3 regions of the Sinorhizobium sp. KGO-5 genome follow, and region 2 is predicted to be linked to each of the others. Evidence: predicted binding sites of a transcription regulator. Region 2 holds the regulator's gene; each other region holds the start of a gene.

Region 1 (9,833 bases), on a different contig from region 2:
CGAGTGTGATCGCCAGAACGGTTCTCAGGAAAATACGAGGACGGAGACGCATGAGAGCAGTTGACTTCTTGACTGGGTGACTCCACTTGGGACGCCGGTATGGCATTTTCGTGGCTGCCGATCCGGCGGCAAACTAGTGGAATTCGCTCGATATGAAAACCGAAATAAAGCTTGTCGACTATCTTGCCTCCCGCAGGTCCATCCCGGCCTTTCAGATGGGTGAGCCAGGACCCAGCAAGGCGGAAGTCGCGGAGATGCTGAAGCTCGCCTCGCGCGTGCCGGATCATGGCAAATTGGCGCCGTGGCGCTTCATTGTCTATCGGGGCGAGGAGAGGGCGCGCATCAGCGCCGAACTGAAGAAGATGGCGCTTGCCGCCAGGCCGGACATGCCGGAAGAGATGATCAAGGTCGAGGAGGCGCGGCTGACGCGCGCGCCCGTCGTGGTCGCCGTGGTCAGCAAGGCGGCGCCGCATTTCAAGATTCCGGAATGGGAGCAGCAGATGTCGGCTGGTGCCGTCTGCCTCAATCTGCTGATGGCCGCAAATGCGCTCGGTTACGCCTCGAACTGGCTGACCGAGTGGTATGCCTTCGAGGAACGGGCCTATCCGCTGCTCGGCGTGGCGCCGGGCGAGAAGATTGCGGGCTTCATTCACATCGGCACTGCAATGGTGCCGCCGACGGAGCGCCCCAGGCCCGAACTCGAAGAGATCGTCACCTGGGTCGGGGAGGGCGACTGATGTTCTACGATACGGCCGGAAACGGACACGGCCTGCCGCACGATCCCTTCAAGGCGATCGTGTCGCCGAGACCGATCGGCTGGATCGGCACGCGCGCGGCCGATGGGGCGCTGAATCTCGCCCCTTATTCCTTTTTCAACGCCATCAGTGACCGGCCGAAGCTCGTGATGTTCGCCTCGAGCGGCTACAAGGATTCGGTACGCAATATCGAGGCGACCGGGGATTTCACCGCGAGCTTTGCCAGCCGCAACCTGAGCGAGGCGGTCAATCTCACCTCGGTGGCAGCCCCGCATGGTGAAAGCGAGTTCGAGATTGCCGGGTTGACCCCCGTCGACGGAACGCTCGTGAAGGCTCCCTTCGTGGGAGAGGCCTTCGCGGCGCTCGAATGCCGGATGACGGATATCTTTCGTCCCAAGGGCGTCGACGGCGTGGTTTCCGACAGCTATGTCGTCATCGGCGCAGTGGTCGGCATTCACATCCGCGAGGAGGCCATTCGCGACGGGCGGTTCGATATGGCGACCGTGAAGCCGCTCGCCCGGCTCGGCTACATGGACTATTGCGATGGCGGCGACGTCTTCGAAATGATCCGGCCTGTCCGCTAGATCACGATGGTTCAGGTCATCACCTGAGGCCGTCGTCATCGTTCATCCCGTCTTGGCTTCGGGCGCGACGCCTGCAGCGGCAAGAAGATCGATCTGTTGCGGCGAGCGGATGGCAACGCTGGAAAAGCCATTCTCTATGCTGCTTTTCCACAGGCGTCGCACGGCCGCCTCATCATCGGCGTCGACCGGCAGCATGTCGTAGGCCGCGATGCGGGCCTCGTGAGCTCTCAGGACCGCCGCCGCGCGGCCGGCCCGGACGACGGCCGGCACATCGCCGGTTTCGGTGACGCGCCTGCAACCACACGCTTCGGCCAGGGCCGAGGCATCGAATATCAGTGCCGAGAGGCGCGGGGATGCACCCGCCAGCGAATGCGGCGACAGGACGCTTTCCGGCGTCGTCGCGTATTCGGCAAGAATCACCGTTCGGCCCTCGGCCTTGCCGGCCGCCGCCTCGGCGACCCTGAGCAGCACATCGAGCCGCTGAATGTCTGCGGGGCCGCGGCATCCGGGCAGCACGATGCCATCGAAGCCGTTGCAGATCAAAGCGGCAAGCTCGTCTTCGCCGGGATCGCCGCTCGTCCCGATCCGGGCGAGCAACAGGCAGCCTGCATCCTGCCGAGGCAGGTCCGAGAGTGGCCGGCCAGTTTGGCCGCCGGTCATCACGACTGCTTGAACGGCGGTCAGGATCTCCTTCGGAGGCGGCGGGTCGCCGGCCGGCAGATACAGGAGCGGTAGGGTGGTTATCGCGCCGTTAACAGACATGGTGAACCAATCTTAAACCTTTGGCCGCTAGGCTTCGAGCATGGGGCTGCTCGGTGACTAGTGGGGCATAGGTGATCATACAAGCATTTCTTCGCTGGGTGGAAACGGCGAAAACCAGCGAACGTGCCAGTGCTGCCAGTGCGCTTGGTCGCGCCTATGCTGAAGCCGCTGTGAACGGCATCGATCGGCGGGCGGCCGAAATGGCCATGACCTTTCTCCTCGACGATCCTTCGCCCAAGGTGCGTCGATCTCTTGCCGAGGCGCTGGCCGATTGCCCGATTGTACCGCGCTCGATCATCAAGGCGCTTGCGCAGGATCAGCCCGAGATCGCCTACGTCACCATTTCCCGCTCTCCCGTCCTGAACGACGAAGATCTTGTCGACATGACGGCGGACGGCGGCGCGGAGATGCGGGCGATGATCGCCTCCCGTAGCGCCGTCTCATGCGCGGTTGCGGCTGCGATCGCCGAGATTGGCGGCGAGGAAGAGGTGCTCATTCTGTTGGAAAACCCGGGGGCCAGACTTTCTCCGGGCTCGTTGCGGCGAATAGCCGACCGCCTCGGCGATAGCGTGGCCGCCCGTGGCCTGTTGCTCGAGCGTCATGATCTGCCGCGCGACGCGCGCCAGATACTCGCCGAAAAAGTCGGCGCGGCGCTTGCGGCCTCCGACCTGGTACGCGCCGTTGTGGGCGAGGAGCGGGCACAGCGTGTCGTGCGGGAGTCTTGCGATGCGGCAGCGCTGACGCTTTCCTCGGCCTCCGCGAGGGAGGAATTGCAGCGGATGGTTGCCGGTCTCCGCAAAGCCGGCCGCCTGACGCCGGCTCTGCTGTTGACGGCGCTTTGCAGCGGCCGGACGGAGTTTTTTTCCGCGGCGATCGTGGATCTGTCCGGAGTCCCGGAAAAGCGCGTCCGATCGATCCTTTCGGGCGGGCGGTTCCACTCGATCAGGGCTCTCCTCGAAACTGCGGGTCTTGGCCGTGAAGTAAGCGGAATGTTTTCTGAGGCCGTATTGTTCTGCCAATGCGAGGCAGATGCGGATCACGATGGCGTCTCCCCCTCCGTGGCCGCCAGACTTTCGGATCGCCTTCGCCGCCGAAGCCGCGGCGCATATCACGTCGTCGCCGAACTGGCGGAACGGCTGGCTTTTGCCGAGCAGCGGCAGAGGGCGCGCGACTACGCGTCGCAATCCCGCCAGGCCGCGTAAGAGGACTTGATTACCTCAATTGCCGAATCGGCGCGCCACCCACGAATAGCCGTCTTCGACGTAGTGGACCGGTGCGCTGACGATCGCCTTCAGTTTCTCCCGGTCGGGTACCGCGCCACTGATCAATGCCAAAGCGCGCCTCGGCAAGGTTGGTTCTCCGCCTTCCGCCGCTGGGGGTGTGTTTTGCTGCAGGCCCGGCTCGGTCGGAAGCGTTGCATTCATCTCCGGAACCGGCTCGGTTTCCGCCGTCATGCCCGGTCCTGAGCTCTCGCACACGGCCACCACGACCGGGTAGTTCCTGTCGGAGAACCGCGGCAGTTCCTTTTGCGATTCCGCGTCGCACTGCACGATCGACGGCCAGTCGCCGTTCACGGTCGAGATGTAATGGCATTGGGTCACGTTGTCGTCGCAACCGAGAATGGTCATGACGATCAGGGCGGCTTTCATGGTCACTTCTTCCGTTCAGATGATGGCGACTCCCTGTTTATGGCCGTCCGATTCTTTCCAAAGAAGGGCAAAGGCCGGCCGGGCCTGAAACAAATTGTTTCTCCCCGTCACGCGGATTGATTGTGATAGCTGCGAACTTGCGTCGTTTGGCGTATTGGTCCCGGCGTCCTTCGGCGTTAGAGCGTTGGAACCGGGCGCTTCCGGGGCGGGACCGAATGGATGTCCTTTGGAAGCTCACATCCAGCTTACGATCGTGCATGGGGAGAGACTGAAATGACCGCCGTAACCATCGCCGAAGAGTCGCCGCGCCAGCCGGCCGTCATCCGCCTGCTCGAATTGTCCGACGCCTATGCGGCATCGCTCTATCCGGCCGAAAGCAATCATCTGGTCGATCTGTCTCAGTTGGAGCAGCCGGCCGTATCCTTTTTCGTCGCTCGACGTGACGGCGAAATCGTCGGCTGCTGTGGCCTCGTCGAAGCAGGCGACGGTACGGCCGAGATCAAGCGGATGTTCATCGACCCGGAGGCGAGGGGGCTGAAGATTGGCAAGCTGCTCATATCGGCCCTTGAAGCCAAAGCGGCAAAGCTCGGTCTGACGGCGATCCGTCTTGAGACCGGCATCCATCAGCCGGAAGCGATCGGCCTGTACAGGGCATCCGGCTACGTGGAGCGCCCGCCCTTCGGCACCTATCTGCCGGATCCGCTGAGCCTGTTCATGGAAAAACCGGTTCGGCAGGAGCCGTGAGGGCGATCACGCGTTTCAGATATCCAGGTTGTCCGCAAAAACGGCGCGCTCCTGGATGAAACGGAAGCGGGCCTCGGCTTTCGTTCCCATCAGGCTGTCGACGGCATCGCGGGTACCCTCGAAGTCGACATCGTCGATTTCGACCTTGAGGAGCGTCCGCTTGGCCGGGTCCATCGTGGTTTCCTTGAGCTGCGCGGGCAGCATCTCACCGAGGCCTTTGAACCGCCCGAGTTCGACTTTGCCGCGGCCATTGAACTCCGTCCGCATCAGCTCTTCGCGATGCGCGTCGTCGCGGGCATAAAGCGTCTTGGAACCCTGGCTCAGGCGATAGAGCGGCGGCACGGCGAGATAGAGATGGCCGCCGCGAATCAGCTCCGGCATTTCCTGGTAGAAGAAGGTGATCAGAAGAGATGCGATGTGCGCACCGTCGACGTCGGCGTCGGTCATGATGATGATGCGCTCGTAGCGCAGGTCCTCTTCGCGATACTTCGAGCGCGTGCCGCAGCCGAGCGCCTGGACGAGATCGCCGATCTGCTGATTGGCACCGAGCTTCTCCCGGCCGGCGCTGGCGACGTTGAGAATCTTGCCGCGCAGCGGCAGGATCGCCTGGTTGGCGCGGTTGCGCGCCTGTTTGGCCGATCCGCCGGCCGAGTCCCCTTCGACGATGAAGAGTTCGGCACCTTCCGCCGTATTCTGGGCGCAGTCCGCGAGCTTGCCCGGCAGGCGCAGCTTGCGGACCGCCGTCTTGCGGCTGACTTCCTTTTCCTTGCGCCGCCGTACGCGCTCTTCGGCGCGCTCCACCACCCAGTCGAGAAGCTTGGCCGCCTCTGCCGGATTGTCGGCGAGGTAATGGTCGAAAGGATCGCGAAGCGCGTTTTCGACGATCCGCTGCGCCTCCACCGTTGCCAGCTTGTCCTTCGTCTGACCGACGAATTCCGGCTCGCGAATGAAGACCGAGAGCATGCCTGCCGCGGAGATCATGACATCGTCCGTGGTGACGATCGCAGCGCGCTTGTTCTGGGTGAGCTCGGCGTAGTTCTTGAGCCCCTTCGTCAGCGCAATGCGCAGGCCCGCCTCGTGCGTTCCCCCTTCGGGTGTCGGGATGGTGTTGCAGTAGGAATGGATCTGCTGATCGCCGCCATACCAGGTGACCGCCCATTCGAGCGAACCGTGGCCGCCGGACTTTTCCGATTTGCCGGCAAAAATCTCGCGGGTGACGGTGAATTCCTTGCCGAGCGTGGCGGCGAGATAGTCCTTGAGACCGCCGGGAAAATGAAACACGGCCCTGTCCGGGATTTCCGAACCTTCCGGCAGGAGCGCCGGATCGCAGGACCAGCGGATTTCGACGCCGCCGAAGAGATAGGCCTTGGAGCGGGCCATTCGGAAAAGCCGCGCCGGCTCGAAGCGGGCATGCGGTCCGAAGATCTGCGGGTCGGGGTGGAAGCGGACCCTGGTGCCGCGCCGGTTGTGTACGTCACCCAGGTCTTCCAGGCCGCCCTGCGCGATGCCGCGGGAGAAGCGCTGGCGATAGAGCCGGCGGTTGCGTGCAACCTCGACTTCAAGGTCGTCCGACAGTGCGTTGACCACGGAAACGCCGACGCCGTGCAGGCCGCCGGAGGTCTCATAGGCCTTGCCGTCGAATTTGCCGCCGGCATGCAGCACCGTCATCACCACTTCGAGCGTCGACTTGCCGGGAAATTTCGGGTGGTTCTCCACCGGGATGCCGCGGCCGTTGTCGGTCACCGTCAGGTAGCCGTCGGCGTCCAGGCTCACGTCGATGAAGTTGGCGTGTCCCGCGACCGCCTCGTCCATCGAGTTGTCGATGACTTCGGCGAACAGATGATGCAGCGCCTTTTCGTCCGTCCCGCCGATATACATGCCCGGACGGCGCCGGACCGGCTCCAGACCTTCCAGCACCTCGATTGCCGAAGCGTCGTAGTCGCTGCCGTCGCTCGTCTTGGGTGCGGGGCGCGACGCTTCGTTACCGGCGACGGGGGCCGCGGGCTTGCGTGGCGCGGCATCCGCCGGCTTCGGCTGTTGGGGCATAGCGGAAAAAAGGTCGCTGCTGTCGTCCATGAAGCGTTCAGATCGTTCCTGTCTAAGTGTCGGCTAGGCCATAGCAAGACCGCGGCGCGGCCGCCATCCTTTGTCGCGCGAATCACCGGAATTCTGCCAGAGTCTCGCCGGAAGAGCGAACAAAAGGCGAATTTCGATGCCCCGGAGGAAGAAATACCCTTTAATGAGCCAGAATTGCCGCGCCAGTGTTGCTTGGCCGAGGCGCCGGTGGCAAGGCATGCGCCGAACGAGGGAGCCGATCGGGTGTCCATGTCCACAATTCTTTTCTCCATACGGCATCTGATCGGCGTGCTTCTTCTCGCGAGCCTTGCCGTTTCCGCAAGGGCCGAACCCCTTGAGCCCTACAAGGATGCGCTGTTTCGCTATAGCAAGCTGCTTCAGGAGGCGGATGGCGGCGACTTCCGCGTTGTCGACTACCAGGAGCTCCGCGACATCAACGAGCGCGACCAGATCCCCGAGCGGCGGGTGAAGCGCGCTTACGTGTCGCTCGGTGTCAAGAGCGTGCAGGTGAACGAGACGCTCGGTCCGGGCGAGCGGGGGCTTGAAGTCACCCGCGTCGGCCCCGATCGCGGCGCCGCATTCACCGTGATCTTCATCCATGGTCGCGGCGGCGACCGCCGTCTCGGCGTCAATGATTTCTCATTCGGAGGCAATTTCAATCGCCTCAAAAATCTGACTGTCGTCAATGGCGGTACCTATTACGCTCCAAGCGTCAGGTCCTTCGATGCTGCGGGCGTAGCGGATATTTCGGCTCTGATCCGCTTCGCCGCGGAGCGCTCCGGCGGCCGGCCGGTGGTCCTTTCCTGTGCCTCCATGGGAAGCTTCATCTGCTGGGGCATAGCCCGCCAAGAGGCAACCGTCTCGGCCCTTGGCGGCATGATGATCATGGGCGGTCCCGCCGACCCCGACTTTCGCAAAAGTGCGGCCTACGGCGCGCGGCTGCCGATATTCTTCAGCCACGGCAGCCGCGACAACGTCTATCCGGCCGCGTCCCAGATCTCGTTCTATCGCAGCCTCAGATCGAAGGACTATCCTGCCCGTTTCGTCCTGTTCGAAACAGGTTCGCATGGAACGCCGATCAGGATGACGGACTGGCGAGAGGCGCTGAACTGGATTCTCGACCGCTAGATCACGATGTTTTTAGGTCGGGTCGACCTAAAAACATGAACGTGATCGATTCCAAGAAGTTGGAGCGGGATGCGGGCGGAAAACCGCACACACTTTTCCTCACCCCGCTCTAGATTAACGCGATCGGTTGTGGAGTTGACGGCGGCAATGAGGATGGACGATTCCGAGAACGCAGGGCGGTTTGGAAACCGCTCTCAACCGACCGTTTCACCCGATGACTACGAGGACGGCATGAGCTCGGTGGGCCCCATGGCGTTTCTTCCCGTGGGCAATGGCCTGAGCTATGGCGACGTTTGCCGCAATGAACTTGGGACCCTTATCGCAAGCAGGAGGCATAACCGCATCCTGTCTTTCGATCCGGGAAGTGGGACCATTCGCTGTGAGGCCGGCGCTATCCTTGCCGACCTGCTCGCGCGCGCCGTCCCGCACCGCTTTTTTCTTCCCGTGACGCCGGCGACGGGCCTCGTCACCGTCGGCGGTGCCGTCGCCAACGACGTCCACGGCGGCAATCACCATGCGCGTGGCTCCTTCGGCAATCACGTCCGGCGCCTGACCCTGCTCCGTTCGACGGGCGAACGCCTGGTCTGCTCGCCCGAGGAGAATGCAGAGCTCTTCGCTGCGACGATCGGCGGCCTGGGACTGACCGGGCTGATCCTCGACGTCGAGCTTCGGCTGATGAAGGTGCCGTCGCCGCATGTCCAGCGGCACGTGCATCGCTTCGACAGCCTCGATCGATATTTCACGCTGGCCGAACGAGCCGAAGAGGAGCACGAGTATTTCGTAGCCTGGCTCGACCAACTCGCGACGGGACGGCGCATGGGGAGGGGCGTGCTGTTCGCCGCGGATCACGCCGACGGCGCTTGCGAATATCCTGACATCCCGAAGGGGCCGAGGCTCGCCGTGCCTTTTTCTCCGCCCTTCAGTCTGTTCAACAGCGTGACGCTGAAACTGCTGAACGAATACCGCTTTCGCAAGCACGACCGTGGCGAGACCGTGTCGACGGAGACGTGGGCTTCCTACTTTCACCCTCTCGACGCGATCGGCGGGTGGCGCAGGCTCTACGGGCGGCGTGGACTCTGCCAGCATCAAAGCGTCTATCCCGTCGCGACCGCGCCGGAGACCACGGCGCGGTTGCTTGAAACAGCCCGCCGCGCCGGTCATGCGTCCGTAGGGACGAAGCTGCAGCGTTTCGGTGACATAGCCTCCCCTGGGGTTCTCTCCTTTGCGAGGCCGGGCTTCACCCTGACCATGGACTTTGCCGATCAAGGCGAGGCGACGGTCAAGCTGCTCGACGCTCTCGACGAGATTGCCGTTGTGGCCGGCGGTGCGGTCAATCCGTGCCAGGACTTCCGAATGAGCCCGGCCGTTTTCGAAGCATCATTTCCCGCCTGGAAAAGACTGGAGGCACTGCGCGATCCGGCAATGGTCTCGGCCTTCTGGCGGCGCACGGCTTTGGCGCCTGGGCAAACCTAACGCTTCTGCCCCCTTATGTTCATGTCGAATTCCACGACATTGGAATAAATGGGCGTCCCGACGGTCATGCCGTAGGGCGAGCGACGGATGCTGCCGCGGATCGTGAAGGAAATCGACCGCCTGTTCCAGCCGGTAAGCCTCACGTCGAAACGCTCCTTGCGGCTCTTGCCGCGGGCGGTCAGAACGCCCTCGATCGTTGCGGTGTCCGGGCCGGTCTGGCTGACGCCGGTAGAGTGGAAGGTCACGGTCTTGTGGTTGGCCGCATCGAACACTGCGCTGGAGCGCAGGAAGTCCTCGATCCGGCGCTCGGTGGACCTCACGCTCTCCGGAAAAAGCGTGAATTCCACGGAGGATCGCCCGATGTCATGGCCATCGATCCGGAATACGCCCGAGAATTTAGTGAAGCTGCCGGCAATGCCGCCGCTGCCACCCACTTGTCCGACGCTGAACTGAATACTCGAGGAGCTCGCGATACGGTAGTTCCCGGCAGCATTCGCAAGTGCCGGCGCTTTTGCGCCCTCAACCGGCGTCCCTGCGAGGCCAAGGGCGAGAAGCGAAAGCGGCAGGGCCACTGCCATGGACTGCTTGCCTGGGCTGGTCATATGCGTTTCCTCTCGACAACGGTGTCGTCCTTTTCGGAAGTGTCGGCGGTGCTGCCGGTG
Region 2 (9,833 bases):
TCATCGGCGTTCTGCTCGTCTTCGGCGGTCTGCTCGGTTTTCTGCCCATCCTGGGCTTCTGGATGGTTCCTCTGGGCCTGCTCGTGCTTTCGCACGATATTCCCTCGATGCGCCGACGGCGGCGCAAGCTGGCCGTATGGTGGGCCCGATGGCGCAGCAAGCCGAACTCGTCCGGCAGATCCTGAGAGGTGGGCCTTGCCAAGAGTTCCGCCAGCATCCGGATGCACGCATTTCAGTCGTCGGAATTGCGCGGCTTTCGACGTCGTTTGGGCAGGAGGGCGACAATGACGCAGGCGAGGACCAAAGCGACCGGCCAGAAATCGGTCGCCTGGTCCCAACTCCACCTCCACATTTCATAGCCCTCCAGGTGAGGCGGCGGCAGCTTTGCGCTGATCTCGAAATCACGTTTCTCGCGGCCGTGGAAGTGTCCGATGGCGAAGGCGAGGCCGATGATCAGCGCCAGCCTTCTCGGTGCAATCGCCATGAACAGGAGGGCGACGACTGCTGCAATACAGAAGCCCTCGACCACATGCCCGAGCCAATCGAAGTGGCGCTGAATGTAGCCCCAAGGAATATCCATCACGTCGCGCTTCGAGTGCCGCCCTCCCGATGAGGCCGGCCGACGGACCGCTATATCACAACCGCCGATCACGAGACCACACGATCCTCGAGGTTTCGCCCTTCGCGGACGTCTTCGGGAGCGTGGGCGAGCTCGTCCTTCTTCCAGTATCCGGACGCTGAGTGTGGTCGCAAAGTACAACTTGTAGTTAATCCAAAGTGGTCAATAGACAGGAACATCACGTTCGGCAACATTGGAGCGCTTTCAGGAAAAGGGTGTAACGGTCTTCCGTAGGAAGTCGGTATTTTCATAGCGTTAGCTCGTCACTCCGACGGAGCCCGACGAAGTCGGCGCCGCGAAGGCCGTCCGGGTTTCCCAAGACGAGCATCGCCTACTTTACAGCACTGTGGAGAGAAAAATGGCGCATCTGATCGGTGGCATCGCCCCTTGGCTCGGGCTGGACAACCACATCTTCGGAACGAACGATCCGGATATTATCTTCGGAGACCCGTTCACGACCGGCAATAGCCTAGGAGTCTCCGAAATCGGCGGCTTCCTGTCTTCGGGGCAGGGTGGCCGCGACAGCCTTGACGGCCTTGGGGGCAACGACACGCTCTTCGGCGACGCTTGGACGATCTCCAATCAGGGGCGTGGTGGCGACGACCAGCTCGACGGCGGCGCCGGCGACGACACGCTGTACGGCGATGCCTTCCAGATCGATGCGATTGATTCCGCTACCGTCGCCGGAGGGAATGATCGTCTCTCGGGCGGCAAAGGCAACGATACACTCTATGGCGATGGCTACGATTGCCTCAGCGGACGTGGTGGAGACGACTGGCTCGACGGCGGCGCCGGAGACGATACTCTCTCGGGCGACGCTTTCTCCCTGGGCGATTTTTTCGTTGGCGGGAACGATCGCCTCCAGGGCGGAGAGGGCCATGACAAGCTCTACGGGGATGGCCTCGACCAGGGCGTCGTGGAATCCGGCATTGGCGGCAACGACCACCTGTATGGTGGTTCGGGCAATGACTTTCTCGTTGGAGACGTTCTTTTCTCACGTGGCGGCAGTGGCGGCGACGACCTGCTCGACGGAGGCAAAGGCAATGATGTCCTGTATGGCGATGCAGAGGTCGGCGTGGACACCGCGGGTGGGAACGACCTCTTGATCGGCGGCACCGGTAACGATCAGCTCTGGGGTGATGGTCGACTGACCGCAGGCTTCGCGGTCGAGACCGGTGCCGATCAGTTCCTGTTTTCACGAAACAGTGGTCGGGATGAGATCTTCGACTTCGAATTGGACAAGGACGTCATCCAAATCGCTGGCTATGGCTACGACGACTTCGCTGATTTTTTGCCCAACATCGGCAACGATGCTGACGGGAACGCTGTCCTGCAGTTGAATGGCACGGTCGATCAGGTCACTCTGATCGGCATCCACGCTGCCGACCTCAGCGCTGCCAACTTCGTCTTTGCGGGCGCGGAGTTCGCCTTCGTCTGACGCAGGTAAGATTTGTCGGTAACAAAGCTGAATAGGGGTGGTTTTTTGGAGGCCTCGCCCGGAATTGAACCGGGGTACAAGGATTTGCAGTCCTCTGCGTCACCACTCCGCCACGAGGCCTCTACGATCTGCGATTTTCAAATCGTGGCGCGGATTTAGAATGATTGCCCGCAATCCGCAAGAGGGTACATTTGGAATAGGGTCTTTTTTATTCTGTATAAATATGGCTTCGGTTCTGTGGAGGCGTGGCCATAGCGCCCCAAGGCGCAATGCGCCCACTTCTAACGCTTTGAAATTGCGTACTTCCGTGGGAAACGCCTGCACACCTCGTCGGGAGGCTAGTGGTACCGCCGGATGAGGCCGACAAGCCTGCCTTGGATCTTGACCCGATCCGGACCGAATATCCGTGTCTCGTAAGCCGGATTGGCGGCTTCGAGCGCAATAGAGGCGCCCTTGCGACGGAAACGCTTCAGAGTTGCTTCCTCGTCGTCGATCAGGGCGACGACGATATCCCCGGGGGTGGCAGTGCTTCCGTTCCGGATGATCACCGTATCGCCATCGAGGATGCCGGCCTCGATCATCGAATCACCCTTGATCTCGAGAGCGTAGTGCTCGCCGCTGCCGATCATTTCGACCGGTACGGAAATATCGTGCATGTTGTTCTGGATTGCGGAAATCGGCACGCCGGCGGCAATGCGGCCCATGACCGGGACAGCGACCGATGCGATCTCGGCCGGGGGCGCCGGTTTCGGTGCGGGGGGCGGGGCCGCAGGCTTGCCCAGACTGCCTTCGATCACGCTCGGCGAAAAGCCGCGGCGGACCTGCGAAACACCGGCATAGGCCTCCGGCAGCTTGATGACTTCGAGGGCTCGAGCGCGATTCGGTAGCCGGCGAATGAACCCGCGCTCTTCGAGTGCGGTGATCAGACGATGGATGCCCGATTTGGAGGCAAGGTCCAGGGCATCTTTCATCTCGTCGAAGGACGGCGGAACCCCGGATTCCTTCATTCGTTCATGAATGAACAGAAGCAATTCCTGTTGCTTGCGGGTCAGCATGGCGTCACTCCAGAATCGCGAAACAAATCAAGAACAGAACCTATCTGTTCCATATGTGTTCCGCAAGTGCCTAAAATTCCGTGAATACCGCTTGCTGCTGAATGCCTGTCCGCTTTCCATCCGGCGTGCGATGGCGATCGCTCGGAATCTGGGGGCAGGGGCGTACGCTCACTTACAGCGGCCGGCCCAGTCGCTCGCCTACGCCATGCTAATAGGCAAGCCGCAGTCCGCCCGGCGTAAGAACGTCGAATTCAGGCTCGGGATAGGGCCCGTACCACTGGGTATAGGTCGTGTTGGTCGAGCCTGTGCTGGCGCACCCCGAAAGGGCGAAGAGGGAAAAAATTACGGCTGCCACCAAAGATTTAACAGGCATGTTTTTCTCCACTCGCGGGAGTTGCCCAGACCTCGAACGGGTCAGACTAAAACTTTCTCTCAAATCAGCTTTTTTGGCAAGCGCAGCCGAGCCGCGGCATCGCCCGGGCTCCGCAACCTGACGTCCGGCATCGGTGGATGTTAGCTCAGGTAAGATCCGTTACCTGGGTCTCCGGGCTGGACAAAAGAGGGGAATGGTGGAGTCGAAGGGAGTCGAACCCTCGACCTCCGCAGTGCGATTGCGGCGCTCTCCCAACTGAGCTACGACCCCACTGGTCACCCATTGTATAAGATTTTTCGGCCCCGCGCACCAGTGCATTCCGTTTGCCGGCTTCACCCTTGCCGCCCGGTAGGGCACGCTGCAATTCACCCATCCGAATATCGCCCCTTCGCGATGGAGTCCCAAAGCAGCTTCTTCCGCTCCTGCAGGTGACGCAAAGCGTCGGAAGGGCAGGGCAGCCACGAGCCTTGCGGGTGGGGAAGACGGCCATCAGTGACGAGAAGCTGGGAATTCCGGCGTGCCCGGATCAATTCTGAAATGGCGGAAGAGGTGGGATTCGAACCCACGGTACGCTTTCACGCACGCCGGTTTTCAAGACCGGTGCCTTAAACCGCTCGGCCACTCTTCCAGGTGATTGCGGAGCTTCGTGAAATTCGTTTCCGAGTTCTCGATGGACCGGCGATCGCTACCGGGTTTGCTGCCCATTCACCAACGGCTGGCTTTTTAGCAGCTTTGATCACAGCGTCAACTTGCTCCGGAGCATTTGCTTGCATTCGAGGCGTGCCGCGCCGCATACGCCCGTGGCACGGTTGTGGGCCATCGTCACGGGCGGAGTCCGCTGTCCGGCGCCGCAGTCGGACTTTCGTCGCCTGCCCGGGCGACGTAGGTCGCGACATCCCGGCTTCTGCCGTCCAGGAGCGCCGCTCCGGCAAGCAGATAAACGGCAATCGCCAACATCGACAGGAGCATTATGCCTAGGGGGAGGCCGGTTGCCGCCCGTCGCTCCGGCGGCCCATAATCGTATCTGTCGTCCATTGCGAGATCCTCTCGGACTTGGGCCGGAGCACGGGCACCACGCCAACCGGGGACGGAGCCTCAGAGTTGCACCGACGGGAAGCTTCGGCCAGCTCTGAGGCCGCCGCACCCCGCGGCCGACGAGCCACGCGGGTGCTTATTGCGATATGTATCGGCAGGGAAACCCGGCAACGGGTTTCGGACCTTTGGCGCGCTCTATCGGACCATGGTCCAGCGACTCATTTACGTTTCGTAAACCATAGCGAGCGTTTTTTTGCCTCCGTTCGTCCTCCGGTTCGCAATTTCGCCTTGTTGTTGTCATGATTGTTCGACTGTTCCGTTTCGGGACGGCGAAATTCTCGCGGGGGGAACTACTGCACGATTGCGACGATCGTTGCGCGTTCGGTCGGATGCGCGAGCGCTGCAGGAGCGGATTTCGGGTGCGGCTTTGCGAATGATCTTGTGGGACAGATGACATCCAATAACGGTGCGGCATATCTTGTGAGGGGGCTCCGTCTCGCAGCGGTTCCGTTGCTTTGCGCGGTGCTTGCGGCCTGCGGGTCGACGTCGAGCGTCAAGAAGACCAAGTCGCGGAGCAAGGAATACTTCGCCGAGTCCGTCTATGGCGTCAAAGCCAGCCCCAGAGTCGCTACCGGAAACAACATTCCCAAGGGCGGTGGCCGCTACCAGGTAGGGAAACCCTATCAGGTCAAGGGCAAGTGGTATCAGCCGAAGGAGGATTTCGGCTACGACAAGAGCGGGATGGCCTCCTGGTACGGGTCTGCCTTCCACGGCCGGCTGACGGCCAATGGCGAGGTCTATGACAAGCATCACCTTTCGGCCGCTCACCCGACGTTTCCGTTGCCGAGCTATGCGCGCGTGACCAACCTGGAGAACGGCACGTCCGTCATCGTCCGTGTCAATGATCGCGGCCCCTATGAATACGGCCGGATCATCGACGTCTCTTCGAAAACCGCCGACCTGCTGGACATCAAGCGCAAGGGAAGCGCCAATGTTCGCGTTCAATATGTCGGTCGTGCGCCCCTCGAAGGCAATGACATGCCCTACCTCATGGCTTCGTACGTCAGGAAGGGCGACCGTGGCCCGAGCGTGATGCCGGAAGGGCAGATCGCCTCAGGCGTGATGGTGGCTTCCAACGAGCCGCTGCGCGACATGGTTCCGAATCTCCGCGCCGTTCCGGTTCCGAACAGATCGACGCTCGATGCCGGCGTGCCGGTGAACGCGCTCGCAAAGCCGGCGCAGGCCTCGGCGGCACCAAGCGCCTTCGGCGAATTCGTCGTTCTGCCGCAGATCGGCCCCATGCCGACGTCGCGCCCGCAATTGATCCCGCTGCCGGATGGCAGCATGGCCTATGCTGCGGCCTACGTCGAAGTTCGCGTCAGCGACAAGCCTTCGCCCTTCGAGGCGATCATGGTCGATCGCAATCCGCTGACCCCCGATTCCATTCTCGCCTATGCGAAGCGCCAGTACCGAAACGCCGACTCGCGCTGACGCCGGTTGAAGAGGGCTTTTCGCGCTGATATGCCCATGCAGAACCGGAGTTTCTCATGCGCATGAAGTGGCTTGCGGTCGTAGGTTTCCTCGCGGCCATCGTTTCGGGACAAGCGGTCGCACAGACGCCCGCCTTCGACACCAAAGCGAAGCAGATATATCTCGTCGATGCCGAGACGGGCACAGTGCTCTTTTCACGCGACGAGGATGCACCCGTCCCGCCTGCCTCGCTCGCCAAACTCATGGCGATGGAGGTGGTTTTCGAGGCCCTGGATAAGGGCGAACTGACGTCCGAGACGAGTTTCGAGGTTTCTGAACATGCGTGGCGTACAGGCGGGGCCCCCTCCGGCACTGCAACGATGTTCGCCGCGATCAAATCCAGGATTCGCGTTGCCGATCTCATCCAGGGCGCAACGGTGCAACTCGCCAACGATGCGTGCATTGTCCTGGCTGAGGGAATGGCTGGCAGCGAGGCTGCTTTTGCCGAACTGATGACCAAGCGGGCCCGCGAGCTGGGGCTGCCGGTCGCCACATTCAGGAATGCCACGGGGCTGCCGCATCCGGAAAACAAGATCACGATGCGCGAACTCGTCGCCCTTACGCGGCACCTCTACGAGGCGCACCCGAATTACTATCGGCTCTATTCGCAGCCGGAATTCGAGTGGAACAAGATCCTTCAGCGCAACAAGAACCCTCTGATCGCGGCAAATGTCGGCGTCGATGGATTGGCGACCGGCTTTGCGGAGGGTTTCGGCTTCTCGCTCGCCGTCTCGATGCAACGCGGCGACCGCCGCGTCTTTCTCGCGATGGGGGGCCTCGAGAGCGAAAAGGAGAGAATCGACGAGAGCCGCAGGGTCCTGGATTGGGCGATGACCGCTTTCGAGAAACGGCGCATTTTCGCAGATGGTGAAACCATCGGAGAGGCGAGCGTCTACGGCGGCGCGGATTCCCGAGTGGCGCTCGTGGCGGGCAGCCCGGTCGACGTTCTGCTGCCGGTAAAAAATCCCGAACGGCTGACGGCACGCATCGTCTACAAATGGCCGCTCAACGCACCCGTCGCTGCCGGTCAGCAGGTCGGCGTCGTCAAGCTCTGGAACGGGGACAAGCTGCTGCGGGAAGTTCCCGTGAAGACGGCGAGGGCGGTCGAGTCCGGAACGCTCACGAGCCGGGCGCTCGACGCGCTGCAGGAACTGCTGTTCTTCTGGCTGTGACAAATGCGCTTTGCGACGGTTCCTTCCGCGGGACCGATCGGCTAAACAGGGACGATAATGCACGCCGATCCGGGAATTGAAGTGTCGCTGACCAAGGGTTTGTTCATAACATTCGAGGGGGGAGAGGGGGCCGGTAAGTCGACCCAGATGCGCCTTCTTGCGCAAGCGCTGAGCGCGCGCGGCTACCGCGTGCTCACCACGCGCGAGCCGGGAGGCTCCGCGGGTGCCGAAGCCGTTCGCCACGTCCTTCTTTCGGGCGCGGCGGAGTCCTTCGGAGTCCGGATGGAGGCGATCCTCTTTGCGGCCGCCCGCAGCGACCATGTCGAGGAGGTGATCCGGCCGGCGCTCCAGCAAGGAACGATCGTCCTTTGCGATCGGTTCATGGATTCCTCGCGCGTCTATCAGGGCGTGACGGGCAATCTGGAACCGGCTTTCGTCGAGACCATGGAACGCGTTGCGGTGAACGGTGTCATTCCCGACTGCACCATCATTTTCGATCTTCCCGCCTCGGTCGGGCTGGAGCGCGCCCGCCGGCGCGCCGCAAACGACAGTCCCGACCGATTTGAAAAGGAACAGCTGGCGACGCATGAAAAGCGGCGCGAAGCCTTTCTCGATATTGCCGCGGCCGATCCGGAGCGATGCCGCGTCGTCGATGCCAACCGTCCGCCGACCGCGATCGCTGCCGAAGTATTGAGTCTCGTCGAGGCGCTATTGCCGCTTGAGGGCAAGCCGCAACCCTCGAATGCGGAAGCGACGTCATGACCCCGGAACAGCCAGGTGTGCTGGAGGGCGCGCTTGCTCCCGTGATGAACAGCAAGCTCTTCGGTCATCGGGAGGCGGAAGCCTTTCTCGCACAGAGCTACCGGTCCGGAAAGGGTCATCACGCGATCCTGATCGAAGGGCCGGAGGGGATAGGCAAGGCCACACTCGCCTTCCGCTTCGCCAATCATGTCCTGAGCCATCCGGATCCGGCAGACGCCCCCGAAAGGCTTGCCGACCCTGATCCCGCCTCTATCGTCACGAGACAGCTCGGTTCGGGCGCATCGCACAATCTCCTGCATCTCGCGCGCCCAGTGGACGAAAAGACGGGCAGGACGAAGGGCGCGATCACGGTCGACGAGGTTCGCCGCGCCGGCAAGTTCTTCGGCCAGACGTCGGGCACCGGAAACTGGCGCATCGTCATCATCGATCCGGCCGACGATCTCAACCGCAACGCCGCCAATGCCATTTTGAAGATGTTGGAGGAGCCGCCGCGCCGTTCGCTGTTTCTGGTGCTCACCCATGCGCCGGGAAAACTCCTGCCGACCATCCGCTCGCGTTGCCTGCCTTTGCGGCTGAAGCCTCTGGACACGGAAGCGCTGCGCCAGGCGCTTGCGCATCTCGGGCTCGATCTCGCGGGCCTGAATGCAGAGCGCGTCCTCGCCGCCGCAAACGGCAGCGTTTCTGAGGCGCTGAAGCTCGTCAACTATGGCGGGCTGGATATAGCCGAGGCTTTCGAAGACATTCTGGCGGGGCAGGGCCCGGCCGTTCGCAAGAACATGCACAAGCTGGCCGACGTGCTTTCGGGCAAGGACAGCGAAACGATCTTCGATTTCTTTTCGTCGCTGCTGTCGGGGCGCATCATGCGGATGGCTCGCGAGGCGGCGATCGCCGGCGACGTCGGCGCGGCCGAACGGTTCGCCAGGCTGTCCAGCACCGTTGGCGAACGCCTGACGCTGACCGCGGCCTATAACCTCGACCGCAAGCAGACGGTTCTTTCCCTCCTCGATGATCTCAAGGAAGCTCTATAGGTAGGGAGCGAACTTCCATTTTCGCTCGATTGCCGCAGCCAGGTCTATATCGTTGTGGTGGGCGAAGAGCAGAACGTGGCCGAGGAGATCGGCCGTTTCGTCGGCGATCGACTGGCGCAGCGTCTCCGGGGAGACCTGCCGGTCGCGCCCCCGTCCTGTGGCGTTGTTCCAGGCCTGCGTCAGTTCCCCCATTTCCTCCTGCAGTTTCAATATAAACCAATCCGGATCACGGCTGATCGAATGCATCGCCGCATAGCCCGCCGACGCTTTCTCGAATTTTCGTCTGAGTTCGTTGAGCACACACTCTCCCCCCGTTTGTTTTTGTTTTGTTCCAGACGATCTTTCGTGTCAATCCCGTCTGATATCGCGGGAAGCCCCGCGGCTGGAGAGAAGCTTTCACTTGCGCTCCGGGTGGAGAAGGGTATGCGAGGTTTCCGCGGAGCCCGAATTTTCCCCCTCGAAGACGGTTCACGGCCATGGTCAGGTCGCTCCGGCCTAAATTCAACGTGATCTACCGGTTTCCTACCCGAAGGCGATGCGGTAATAGCACCCCATAGTTTCTGTCCCGAGGATATCGAAGCCCGCTATGAGAGATACGTCCCCGTTCTACATCACCACCGCGATTTCCTATCCGAACGGCAAGCCGCATATCGGTCATGCCTACGAGCTGATCGCGACGGATGCCATGGCACGCTTTCAGCGGCTTGATGGGCGCGAGGTCTTCTTCCTGACTGGGACGGACGAGCATGGACAGAAGATGCAGCAGACGGCGAAGAAGGAAGGAATTTCGCCGCAGGAGCTTGCCGCCCGCAATTCGGCCG
Region 3 (9,833 bases), on a different contig from region 2:
GTCTGGGTGACGACGCCCTTCATGGTGCTCCTCATTCTTGCCGGCCTGCAACTGATCCCCGAGGAAATCTACGAGGCAGCGGACGTTTCCGGCGTGCCGCACTGGAAACGCTTTTGGTCCATAACCTTGCCGCTCGCGACGCCGGCGATCGGCGTCGCGATACTCTTCCGCGCGCTCGACGCGCTCCGCATGTTCGATCTGAGCTACGTGCTTGCGGCCAACAACGAAAACACGATGACGATGTCGATCTATGCGCGCGACCAGCTCATCAGCTTTCAGGACCTCGGCCTTGGAGCCGCTGCTTCCACCTGGGTGTTCATGATCATCGGGCTGATCGCCATCGTCATCGTCGGGCTTTTGCGCCTCGATCGGGCGACGGGCTGAGGGGGTATCGATGACGGTGAGCGCAGCCATGACGAGACGCTATTCGAACGCGACGTACCGGACCTTGCGCCGCGTAAAGACGGCCGGACTCTATGCCGGCGTGGCGGCCGTCCTCGTCTACATGCTGTTTCCCTATTACTGGGCGATCGTCTCCTCGACCAAGACGGGGCAGGCGCTTTACCAGTTCACTCTGCTGCCGGCGCTCGATTTCAGCAACTACAGGCAATTGTTCGCCAATCCCGTATTCATGGGCGCGCTCGTCAATTCCGGCGTGGTCGCGCTTGTCAGCACGGCGATCTCCCTCGTCATCGGCATTCTTGCAGCTTACGCGCTCGGCCGCCTGCATTTTCCTCCGGGCCGCATCGTTCTGATCGCCGTTCTCATGATCTCGGTCTTCCCGCAAGTGGTGGTGCTTTCGGGAATGTTCGAGGTGATCGGATGGCTCGGGCTCTACAATCGGCCGTCGGCGCTGATCGTTTCGTATCTCATTCTCACTTTGCCCTTTACGACATGGATCCTGACGAGCTTCATCCGGGACCTGCCGAACGAATTGGAGGAGGCGGCGCTCATCGATGGCTGTTCGCGCCTGCGCATTCTCACCCATGTGCTGCTGCCTCTGATGGGGCCTGCGATTGCCAGCACCGGTCTGCTGTCGTTCATCCTCGCATGGAACGAATTCCTCTTCGCGCTCACCTTCATCCTGACCGACGAGAACCGGACGGTTCCGGTCGCGATCGGCCTTCTGACGGGCAGCAGCCGCTATGAATATCCGTTCGGCCAGATCATGGCCGCGTCGGTCACGGTGACGCTGCCGCTGCTCGTTCTCGTCCTGATCTTCCAGCGCAAGATCGTCGCGGGGCTGACGTCCGGCGCCGTCAAGGGGTGACGAGCGCCGCCGCGTGCGACGCCATGCGCCAAATTTGGCATGATCTATTTTCGTGATTGGACTTCCCGACCGGTTGGAGTCACGCTGATAAGGCCTACGAGGTGGAAATTGGGGGACCAACTATCGTAAGAGTAGGAGGTCGCAATGAAGCACCAAGCAATCGAGCAGTTACAGGGCGTCGCCGAGGTCAAGCAGGACCTGCCGCGACGGACGTTATCGCGCAAGGAGCGCCTTGAGCGTTGGGCGGAACTCCTGGAACGTGATCCTCACAGACGCCTTTCGACGCTGCACGAGACAGAGTATCAGCCGGCGAGAGTCCGCGCGGCCATGCGCGGCGACGGTTCGCCGATCTCCGTCGCCTTCGAGGATCCGGTCTTCCGGACCGCCGGGATGGAGAACGACAGCTACGGCGAAGCCAGGCGGTTTTTCGAGCTGAGCGACGAGCAATTACATAAGGTCATCTGCTATTGCCATTTCGGCGCGACGGTCAGCGCATCGACGGCCGCCCGCCACATCCGCGCAATGCTTGTCGAGAAACAGCCAGGGCTGTTTGCTCGGTTGCGCCAGATGTTTGTCGGCTAGGGCAGGCGACGGCATATCGAGGGTCGTGATCGAAGGCGGCCGCCGGAGGAGGCGGGCCGCAGTGCGAAGGCTTAACCGCTCGCACTGCGGTGCTCCCATCGCCTCCGGCTGGCGGATTGCCTTCGATCCGCGGCGTCGTCCTCCGAGGGCTTGGGTTCGCACTCGTTCTCAAGGTTGTCTTCGTGCGCGGCGCGTCCTCGTGCCTGCGTTTTTCGCTTCGTGCTCCAATTTCCACTATGTTAAGTGGGTCGGCGCGGCGCCTGATGGCGACGCGCCCTGTCGGTCGGGACGCAGAACGGAAACACTATGGCTCAAAGAGCAGGCAATGCGGATCTCCCGCTGCATGGCGGCCGCGTGCCGCGATGGCTCGGCGACCGTATGACGCGCCTCGGCGCGCTGGTCACCGAAGCGGTGGTTCATCACTATGGACGCGACGAGTTTCTAAGGCGGCTTGCGCATCCGTTCTGGTTCCAGTCCTTCGGTGCTGTCATGGGCATGGACTGGCATTCCTCCGGTATCACCACGAGCGTCATCGGTGCGTTGAAACGCGGTCTCACCCCGCTTGCCGGCGAGCTGGGCATCCATGTCTGCGGCGGCCGCGGCCAGCACTCCCGCAAAACGCCGGGCGAACTCATGTCGATCGGCGATCGTGTCGGTTTCGATGGCGGCGCATTGGCAGAAGCGAGCCGCCTCGTCGCCAAGGTCGACAGTGCGGCCGTTCAGGACGGCTTCGATCTGTACCTGCACGGTTTCGTCGTCACGGACGATGCCAGGTGGGTGGTCGTCCAGCAGGGCATGAACGGCGACCGCCGGCAGGCGAGGCGCTATCACTGGCTCTCGGAGGGCCTGACAAGCTTCGTCGACGCGCCGCATAGCGCGATCGAAGGCAGAGAACAGGGCGAGATCGTCAATCTGGCCGACCGCCGTGCCGCCGCCTCGAGGACCGCGCAGCTCGATCTCCTCCAGTCATTCGGGCCCGACGGGCTCTTGCGCGAGGTCGCCCGGATCGAGTCTCGGGGGGCTCCTGTGGCCTCGCCGGCACAGCCGATGCTGCCGCATCTCTTCATGCCTGCCCATCACGATGTACGCGAAAGTGATGTCAATCTCCGGCGCCTTCACGGCAACTTCGCCGCCGCCGCCGACCGTGGTCCGGCGGATTTCAAGGACCTGCTGCTGGTGCCGGGCGTGGGCGCGCGGACGGTCAAGGCGTTGGCGATGGTCGCGGAGGTGGTCCACGGGACGCCTTGCAGGTTCTCGGATCCCGCCCGCTTTTCGCTCGCCCATGGCGGCAAGGACCGCCATCCGTTCCCCGTACCGGTGAAAGTCTACGACGAGACGATCAGGATCATGAAGTCCGCGGTCAGCAAGGGCCGGCTCGGGCGCGAGGATGAGCTTGCGGCTCTGAAGCGGCTCGACGAGCAATCGCGCCGGCTGGAGCGCTACGTCACGGGGCCCGACCTGAAGGAGATCGTCGCGGGCGAATTCAGGGACTCCGCGCGTTTCGGCGGGCGCAGCATATTCGGCTGGGAACCGCACGACGACGAGGCAACCGCCGCGGAGCCAAGCGACCGCGCACGGCGCTGAGGCGGAACAATAAGCGCAGCGATCGATTTACACAGCTGGGGCGCGTTGAGCGCACACCGCTTCGCTGCCGCTGAGGATGGCGCTTCGGACACGGAGGCGCCGCCGGCATGCCAGTTGATGGAGTTTCCGATGACCGCTGCGATGACTACGATCGACCACGACACGATCCGCAATTGGATAGAAGCCCGCAAGGGGCAGCCGGCGCGCGTTAAGGGCGCAACCGAAGGCGGTGGTGGTCTGCTTCGCGTTGATTTCGGCAAACCGGAAGACACGCTGGAGAAAATTTCCTGGGACGAATTCTTCAAGATCTTCGACGACGAGAATCTGGCCTTCCTCCATCAGGACATGACTGACGACGGGCAACCCAGCCGCTTCTGTAAATTCATTAATCGGGACTGACCCGAAGACGGACCTCGGAGGAGAAGCGGAAGGAGCACTGAGGCCGGAATGCCTTTACGGCGGAAAGGATCTCGCGATGCTTACGATCAAAAAACCGGAACCCGCGACGGAACGCGAAGGGCGCCCTGTGCCTCCTTTTACCGGCATCGAGCCGGCGCCTGCAAAGATCCGGAAGCCTTCGACCGACGATTGCGAACGCCTCGATGACCCGGATTCGCTTTTCTGGCGCGGCGTGTGGATGACCGTGTTTTAGGTCCGGAAAACTAGGCGTTACCGCCAAGTGTCTGCTCGAGCTCTTCGAGCCGCGCCGTCAGGCGCTTGATCTCGTCGCGCTTTTCGGCAACCACGTCTTTTGCTGTTTCGAGCCTGTCGCCTCCGGGCACCGTGCCAACGGCCGTGTGGGTCTCGGTCGCGATGGCGTCGATTTCGGATTGTAGCCGGGCGATGCGCTCGCGTAGTTCGTCGAGTTGGTTCCCGACCCCCGGCGCGCTCTTCCGATCTCGCCCCCATGCGTCGATCGGCTCGTCGACGCTCGGTGGGTCGAGCGGGCGCGCATCAGCCCCCGGGCGCGGTTCTCCATGTTTGTTCGTGCTCATGACTGAACTCCCGTAAGCGTCATCAACTCGAAAGCGACGTCTATGTTCCGTCGGCAGCGCTGACCGTCGCAGCAATCGGCGGGCAGCATGGAACTTCCCGCGACGGCTGCCGTTTTCCTTATCGCCACCTGGGAGGGTCCCATGCATTCCGAAGAATACCTCGAGCTTCACTACGACCTGCTGAGCCACAGGGCGCTCCTGTCGTGTGGCCGTAAGGCATACGTCCTGCCGGACATCTACGAGACCAAGGAAATGGCACAGATCGCTGCCCAGAAATTCGCCTGGGAAAAACTGGGACTGAAAGAGCGGGCAGCGGGCTGCCGCACCGCCGCCGACCTCCCGGTCTGGCTGCGCTGACGACTGCGGCGCGTGATCAGTGGCCGTGTGCTTCGCCGAGACCGTCCCCCGCATGCATGGCGGACTGCCACACGGTGACCGCAGGTCCTTCTGCGCCGAGAATGGGGTCCAGGCTCGGCAGCGGCACCAAGGCGATTGCCTTACGGTCATCCGCGGTCGCGGCGCCCCTCTGGATCTCGGCATCCTGACCTGGCGGATAGCCGCCGACGACCAGGAAATCCATGCTCGCCTCGTTCCGGCGGTGGCCCGTACCTGCCGGGAGGAGGATGACGTCGCCGGCTGCGACCTCGACCTCCTGTCCTTCCGGCCCTCCGATCAGCAGCCGTGCCCGGCCTTCCGCGATTCCGAGAACCTCGTGCGCACCGCAATGGTAATGGTGATGGGCAAAGACGCCGTTGCGCCACAGGCCGCGCCAACCATTGGCCCGGAAGCGTTCCTCTATCTGTGTGGCTCCATTTTCCGTAACGTCGACCGCTTGACGATAGACCAGGACCGGCAGGCGCGGGTTGTTCGGTACGCCGCCGCTTTCGGCGAACATGAGCTCTTCGATTTTCATTGGTTTTCTCCTCGGCGCAGTATGTTCCGTTCCCTGCCGAACCGGAACGAATTGCGCGGCTGTATGTTTCCTTCAATCGTGCTCAGAATAGACTCCGGCCGCGAACAAAGATGAATGCTGGCAAAGAAGGGGACCTTTCATGCCATACAAGCTCTATTACTGGGATGGTATTCCCGGCCGCGGTGAATTCGTGCGCCTCGCGCTGGAGGAGGCCGGCGCGGATTACGTCGACATTGCCCGCCAGCCGGGCGGCACGAATGAAATGCTGAAGCTTATGAAGGAGCCCGGTGAAGCCGCCGCTCCCTTCGCTCCCCCGTTCCTCGTCGATGGCGACCTCGTCATAAGCCACGTCGCCAACATTCTTTTTTATCTCGGGCCGAGGCTCGGCCTTGTTGCCGAGGACGAGGGACTTCGAACCCTCACCAATGGTCTGCAGCTGACGATCACCGATTTCGTCGCGGAGATTCACGACACGCATCATCCGATCGCCGTGTCCCTCTATTTCGAGGACCAGAAGCCTGAAGCGCTGAGGCGGTCGGCCGATTTCCTCTCCGAGCGTCTGCCGAAGTTTCTCGGCTATTTCGAACGCGTGCTCACACAGAACCCCAAAGGGCCGAGCCATATGGTCTCGGACCGGTTGAGCTACGTCGATCTTTCGCTTTTCCAGGTGATCGAAGGCCTCCGCTATGCCTTTCCCAAGGCGATGGATGCCTATGAGGCAAACATCCCCGGACTGGTCGCCTTGCATGATGCCGTTCGTGCACGCCCGAGAATTCTGAGCTATCTGGCCTCGGAGCGGCGGCTCGCCTTCAACGAATCCTGCGTCTTCCGCCACTATCCGGAACTCGACCGGCAGTCCTGACCGTCAACCGATGCGAGCCTTGACCTTGGCGAGATCGTCGACAAACCGGGCGCGTTCCGCTTCGGGGTCGGATCTGCCTCGGATTCTCAGAAGATAGGAGGGGTGGATGGTCACGAGAACGGAGAAGCCCCCGGGCGCCGTCAGAAGCTCGCCGCGGTTTCTGGTGACACCCACGCTTCGCCCGAGCAGGGACATCAGCGCCGTGGCCCCGAGCGCGACGACGATTTCGGGGCGGAGCTCATCGAGTTCGGCGCCGAGCCACCAGGCGCAGGCCTGAATCTCACCGGCATTCGGCCGCGAATGCAGCCGGCGCTTGCCGCGCTGTTCGAATTTGAAGTGTTTGACGGCATTGGTGAGATAGCACTCCGAACGATCGATGCCGGCTTCGTGCAGGCATTCGTCCAGGATGCGCCCGGCGGGTCCGACGAACGGGCGCCCGGCAAGGTCCTCGCGGTCGCCGGGCTGTTCGCCGACGAGCACGACACGGGCGTCGACCGGACCCTCGCCGAAGACCAGTTGGGTGGCGTTCTTGTAGAGGTCGCAGCGCTCGCAACTCTCCGCCTGCCGCCGCAGAGAGGCAATCGTGGTTGCCTCGGCGTGTTCGCCGGCAAGGGCCGGTCCAAGTTTCGCAGGCTGTTTCGGCATCGTTCCTCGAGGCGCTCTCCCTTTATTCTCGCCGCGGCGTCTAACCGTGAGGCTCAAGGCATGTTCCCCTGTCTGCCGATGGCGTGTCACCGCGCAATGGCGACGGCGATGCCTGGACCGGCCAACTCGCTGCCGTCGACGGTCTCGCCCCCGGACGTTTCGCTCGTGAAGATCGGCTGACCGCGAATTGCGGGAACGGCCTGTCTCTCCTGAAAAAGATTGACGCGCAGTTCCAGGCAATCCTCGCCGAACTGCCAGTCGACGGCGATGATGCCGTCCTTGCTCTCGTATGCACGGCAATCCGGTACGGCGGTGCCGGCGATCAGCGGCACGATGTGCCGCTGCCTTATCCCGGTGAGGTCGCGCATATAGGCAAGATGCCGCTCGCCGGCAGGGCTTGTCGCGCGGCTCCAACGCAGCTTGGAGCCGGCAAAGACGTCCGGGTCGAGCGGATCGGGCAGCTCGTCCATCGTCTTGCCCTCTGGAAGGCCGCCGAAGTTTTCGGCTTCGTCCCGGCGTCCCAGCCGGATAGCCTCGGCTATTTCCCCCTGGTAGTCGGCGAAGAAACAGAAGGGCTGCGTCTCGCCGTATTCTTCACCCATGAACAGGAGAGGGATTTGCGGCGTCAGCATGTGCATAGCCGCCAAAACGCGCAGCCTGTCCTCCTGGAGCAGCGAGGCGAGACGTTCACCGAAGGCGCGGTTGCCGATCTGGTCGTGGTTCTGCAGGAAATTCACGCGGCCTTGCGGCGGCACGCGGGCTCGGCTCCCCTCAGGAGAGAAATTGTCTTCCTTTGCCGGCACGGCGAAGCCATCGGCCAACGCGCTGCGGATCTTGCCCCAGGGCTCGTCGGCGAAAGGGCGATAGTGGCCCTTGGTTTCGCCGGTCGCCACGACGTGGAGAGCATTGTGAAGATCATCGTTCCATCCCGCATCGAAGAGCATGCGTGTGCCGCTCGCGTCGCGCCGCAGAAGGCTCCTTCGGCGGTGAGCGTCTTCCAGCACCAGGTGGATCTGGCGCTCGGCGAACGTTTCCCGAACCTCGTGCTCCAGCGCGAGGAGAAAATGCGGCCTGGTCGTATCGCGGATCTGTTCGGTCGCATCGAGACGCAATCCGTCGAAACGGAATTCGCCGAGCCAGTAGAGCGCGTTCTCGATGAAGTAGCGCCGGACCGCTTCCTCCTCGAAGGCGATCGACGCGCCCCACGGTGTCGGGCGATCCTTGTTGAAGAAGCGGCTCGCATAGCGGGAAAGGTAATTTCCCTCCGGCCCGAAGTGGTTGTAAACGACATCGAGCAGGACCGTCAGACCAAGCGAATGGGCCGCATCCACGAGCGCCTTCAGATCATCCGGCTTGCCGTAGGCATTATGCGGAGCATAGTGCAGCACGCCGTCGTAGCCCCAGCCCCGCATCCCGGGCAATTGCGCGACGGGCATGATCTCGATCGCGGTGATTCCGGCCCCGGCCAGATGCGGCAAGCGCTCGATTGCAGCGCGGAAGGTGCCCTCCGGCGTGAAGCAGCCGACATGCAACTCCGAAATGACCGTCTCCTCCCAGGGCCTGCCGCGCCAGGAGGAAGCCTGCCATTCATAGGCGGCGTGATCGACGACGATCGACTTGCCTGAAGCTTCCCGCTCCTGTGCCGAGGAGGCGGGATCGGCGACCTCGGTGCCGTCGGCAAGGCGGAAGCTATAGCGCTCCCCCGCCTTCGCCTCGAGCGTGATTTCGAACCAGCCGCCATCGAGTGACTGCATCTTATGCGCGGCCCCGCCGAGAACCAGATCGAGGTCCCGCTCGTCGGGAGCCCACAACCGAAACCGGCATGTGTCCCCGTCGATGAAATTCGCGCCCCAGCTGTTTCTGAAATGTCCACGTGTCGAACTCGCCGGCATCGATATGTCCCTCGAGATGAAAGGCGAGGAACTGGCCAAGCGCGGGGAAAGTTCCCCCGGCACTCGTCCGGGAGGAGGAACAAATGCCTGCCCGTTGCGTTGCATCAAAGCTGCCGGGCAAGGCGGTAGAGGGCGCGACTGAATGAACCTGACTTTTTCCGAACTCGATTTCATGAAACCTGAACTCGGTGCAGAATACACCGGGCAGGGGACCCATTTTGCGGTCTTCTCGGCGCATGCGGAGAAGATCGAACTCTGCCTGTTTTCCGAGGACGGGCGCGAGGAAACGGCGCGCATGCCGCTGCCGAAGCGCGAGGGCGACATCTGGTCCGGTTACATCGAGGGTATCGGTCCCGGCACCCTCTACGGCTACCGCGCCCACGGACCTTACGATCCGCACAATGGTCACCGCTTCAATCCGAACAAGCTGCTGCTCGATCCCTACGCCAAGCTGGTCGCGGGTGAGCTCATCTGGGACGATGCGCTCTTCGGATACACGATCGGCAGCCCCGAGGGCGATCTTTCCTTCGACGAGCGCGACAGCGCCCCCTTCATGGTGAAGGGCGTCGTTCAGGACCCGACTTTCGACTGGGCGGGCGAAGAAGCGATCCGCCGTCCCTGGACGGAAACGATCATCTACGAGACGCATGTCCGCGGCATGACCATGACGCATCCCGGCGTGCCGGACGAGCTGCGTGGCACGTTTCTCGGCATGGCGAGCGATCCGATCATCGAGCACCTGACGAAGCTCGGCGTTTCGGCGATCGAATTGATGCCGGTGCAATATTTCCTCGACGACCGTTACCTGGTGGAGCGGAATCTCAGAAACTATTGGGGATATCAGACGCTCGGATTCTTCGCGCCGCACGAGCGTTATCTCAAGGGCGACCGCTTTACCGAATTCAAGACGATGGTGAAGCGGTTTCATTCCGTCGGCATCGAGGTTTTGATGGATGTCGTCTACAACCATACGGCCGAGGGCTCGGAACGGGGCCCGACCTTGAGCTTCCGCGGGCTCGACAATTTCAGCTATTACCGCCAGTCGCCCGACGAGCCGCGCCACACCTACGACACGACCGGTACCGGCAAC

What was found. Region 2 encodes LexA, which represses DNA repair genes until DNA is damaged. Its sites were predicted from a motif close to TGTTCNNNNTGTGTTCNG; they were not measured.
Region 1: a site for LexA is predicted at 6,686-6,703, ahead of parE (DNA topoisomerase IV subunit B). Genes of this name have one in related genera too.
Region 3: a site for LexA is predicted at 2,062-2,079, ahead of BHD07_RS16430 (DUF763 domain-containing protein). Genes of this name have one in related genera too.

What each region holds. Positions count from the first base shown of each region.
Region 1 is NZ_BDIZ01000014.1:84,227-94,059, reverse strand. Features, by position in the region: gene BHD07_RS30260 (hypothetical protein) at 1-52, opposite strand, end outside; gene BHD07_RS30255 (nitroreductase family protein) at 153-737, shown strand; gene BHD07_RS30250 (flavin reductase family protein) at 737-1,339, shown strand; gene BHD07_RS30245 (aldolase/citrate lyase family protein) at 1,382-2,101, opposite strand; gene BHD07_RS30240 (DUF2336 domain-containing protein) at 2,173-3,303, shown strand; gene BHD07_RS30235 (hypothetical protein) at 3,319-3,750, opposite strand; gene BHD07_RS30230 (GNAT family N-acetyltransferase) at 4,024-4,494, shown strand; gene parE (DNA topoisomerase IV subunit B) at 4,510-6,570, opposite strand; gene BHD07_RS30220 (phospholipase) at 6,763-7,698, shown strand; gene BHD07_RS30215 (FAD-binding oxidoreductase) at 7,846-9,171, shown strand; gene BHD07_RS30210 (YceI family protein) at 9,168-9,773, opposite strand; gene BHD07_RS30205 (cytochrome b) at 9,770-9,833, opposite strand, start outside.
Region 2 is NZ_BDIZ01000005.1:275,555-285,387, forward strand. Features, by position in the region: gene BHD07_RS21940 (hypothetical protein) at 1-185, shown strand, start outside; gene BHD07_RS21945 (hypothetical protein) at 233-580, opposite strand; gene BHD07_RS21950 (calcium-binding protein) at 978-2,057, shown strand; tRNA gene BHD07_RS21955 (tRNA-Cys) at 2,104-2,177, opposite strand; gene lexA (transcriptional repressor LexA) at 2,396-3,112, opposite strand; gene BHD07_RS21965 (hypothetical protein) at 3,321-3,485, opposite strand; tRNA gene BHD07_RS21970 (tRNA-Ala) at 3,680-3,755, opposite strand; tRNA gene BHD07_RS21975 (tRNA-Ser) at 4,024-4,113, opposite strand; gene BHD07_RS21980 (hypothetical protein) at 4,308-4,520, opposite strand; gene BHD07_RS21985 (septal ring lytic transglycosylase RlpA family protein) at 4,971-6,011, shown strand; gene BHD07_RS21990 (D-alanyl-D-alanine carboxypeptidase family protein) at 6,068-7,222, shown strand; gene tmk (dTMP kinase) at 7,280-7,984, shown strand; gene BHD07_RS22000 (DNA polymerase III subunit delta') at 7,981-9,012, shown strand; gene BHD07_RS22005 (pyrophosphatase) at 9,007-9,312, opposite strand; gene metG (methionine--tRNA ligase) at 9,599-9,833, shown strand, end outside.
Region 3 is NZ_BDIZ01000003.1:504,875-514,707, reverse strand. Features, by position in the region: gene BHD07_RS16445 (carbohydrate ABC transporter permease) at 1-384, shown strand, start outside; gene BHD07_RS16440 (carbohydrate ABC transporter permease) at 395-1,270, shown strand; gene BHD07_RS16435 (hypothetical protein) at 1,415-1,852, shown strand; gene BHD07_RS16430 (DUF763 domain-containing protein) at 2,159-3,436, shown strand; gene BHD07_RS16425 (hypothetical protein) at 3,566-3,835, shown strand; gene BHD07_RS16420 (hypothetical protein) at 3,912-4,088, shown strand; gene BHD07_RS16415 (hypothetical protein) at 4,099-4,431, opposite strand; gene BHD07_RS16410 (hypothetical protein) at 4,573-4,788, shown strand; gene BHD07_RS16405 (cupin domain-containing protein) at 4,805-5,344, opposite strand; gene BHD07_RS16400 (glutathione S-transferase) at 5,484-6,206, shown strand; gene BHD07_RS16395 (UdgX family uracil-DNA binding protein) at 6,210-6,851, opposite strand; gene treZ (malto-oligosyltrehalose trehalohydrolase) at 6,938-8,743, opposite strand; gene glgX (glycogen debranching protein GlgX) at 8,886-9,833, shown strand, end outside.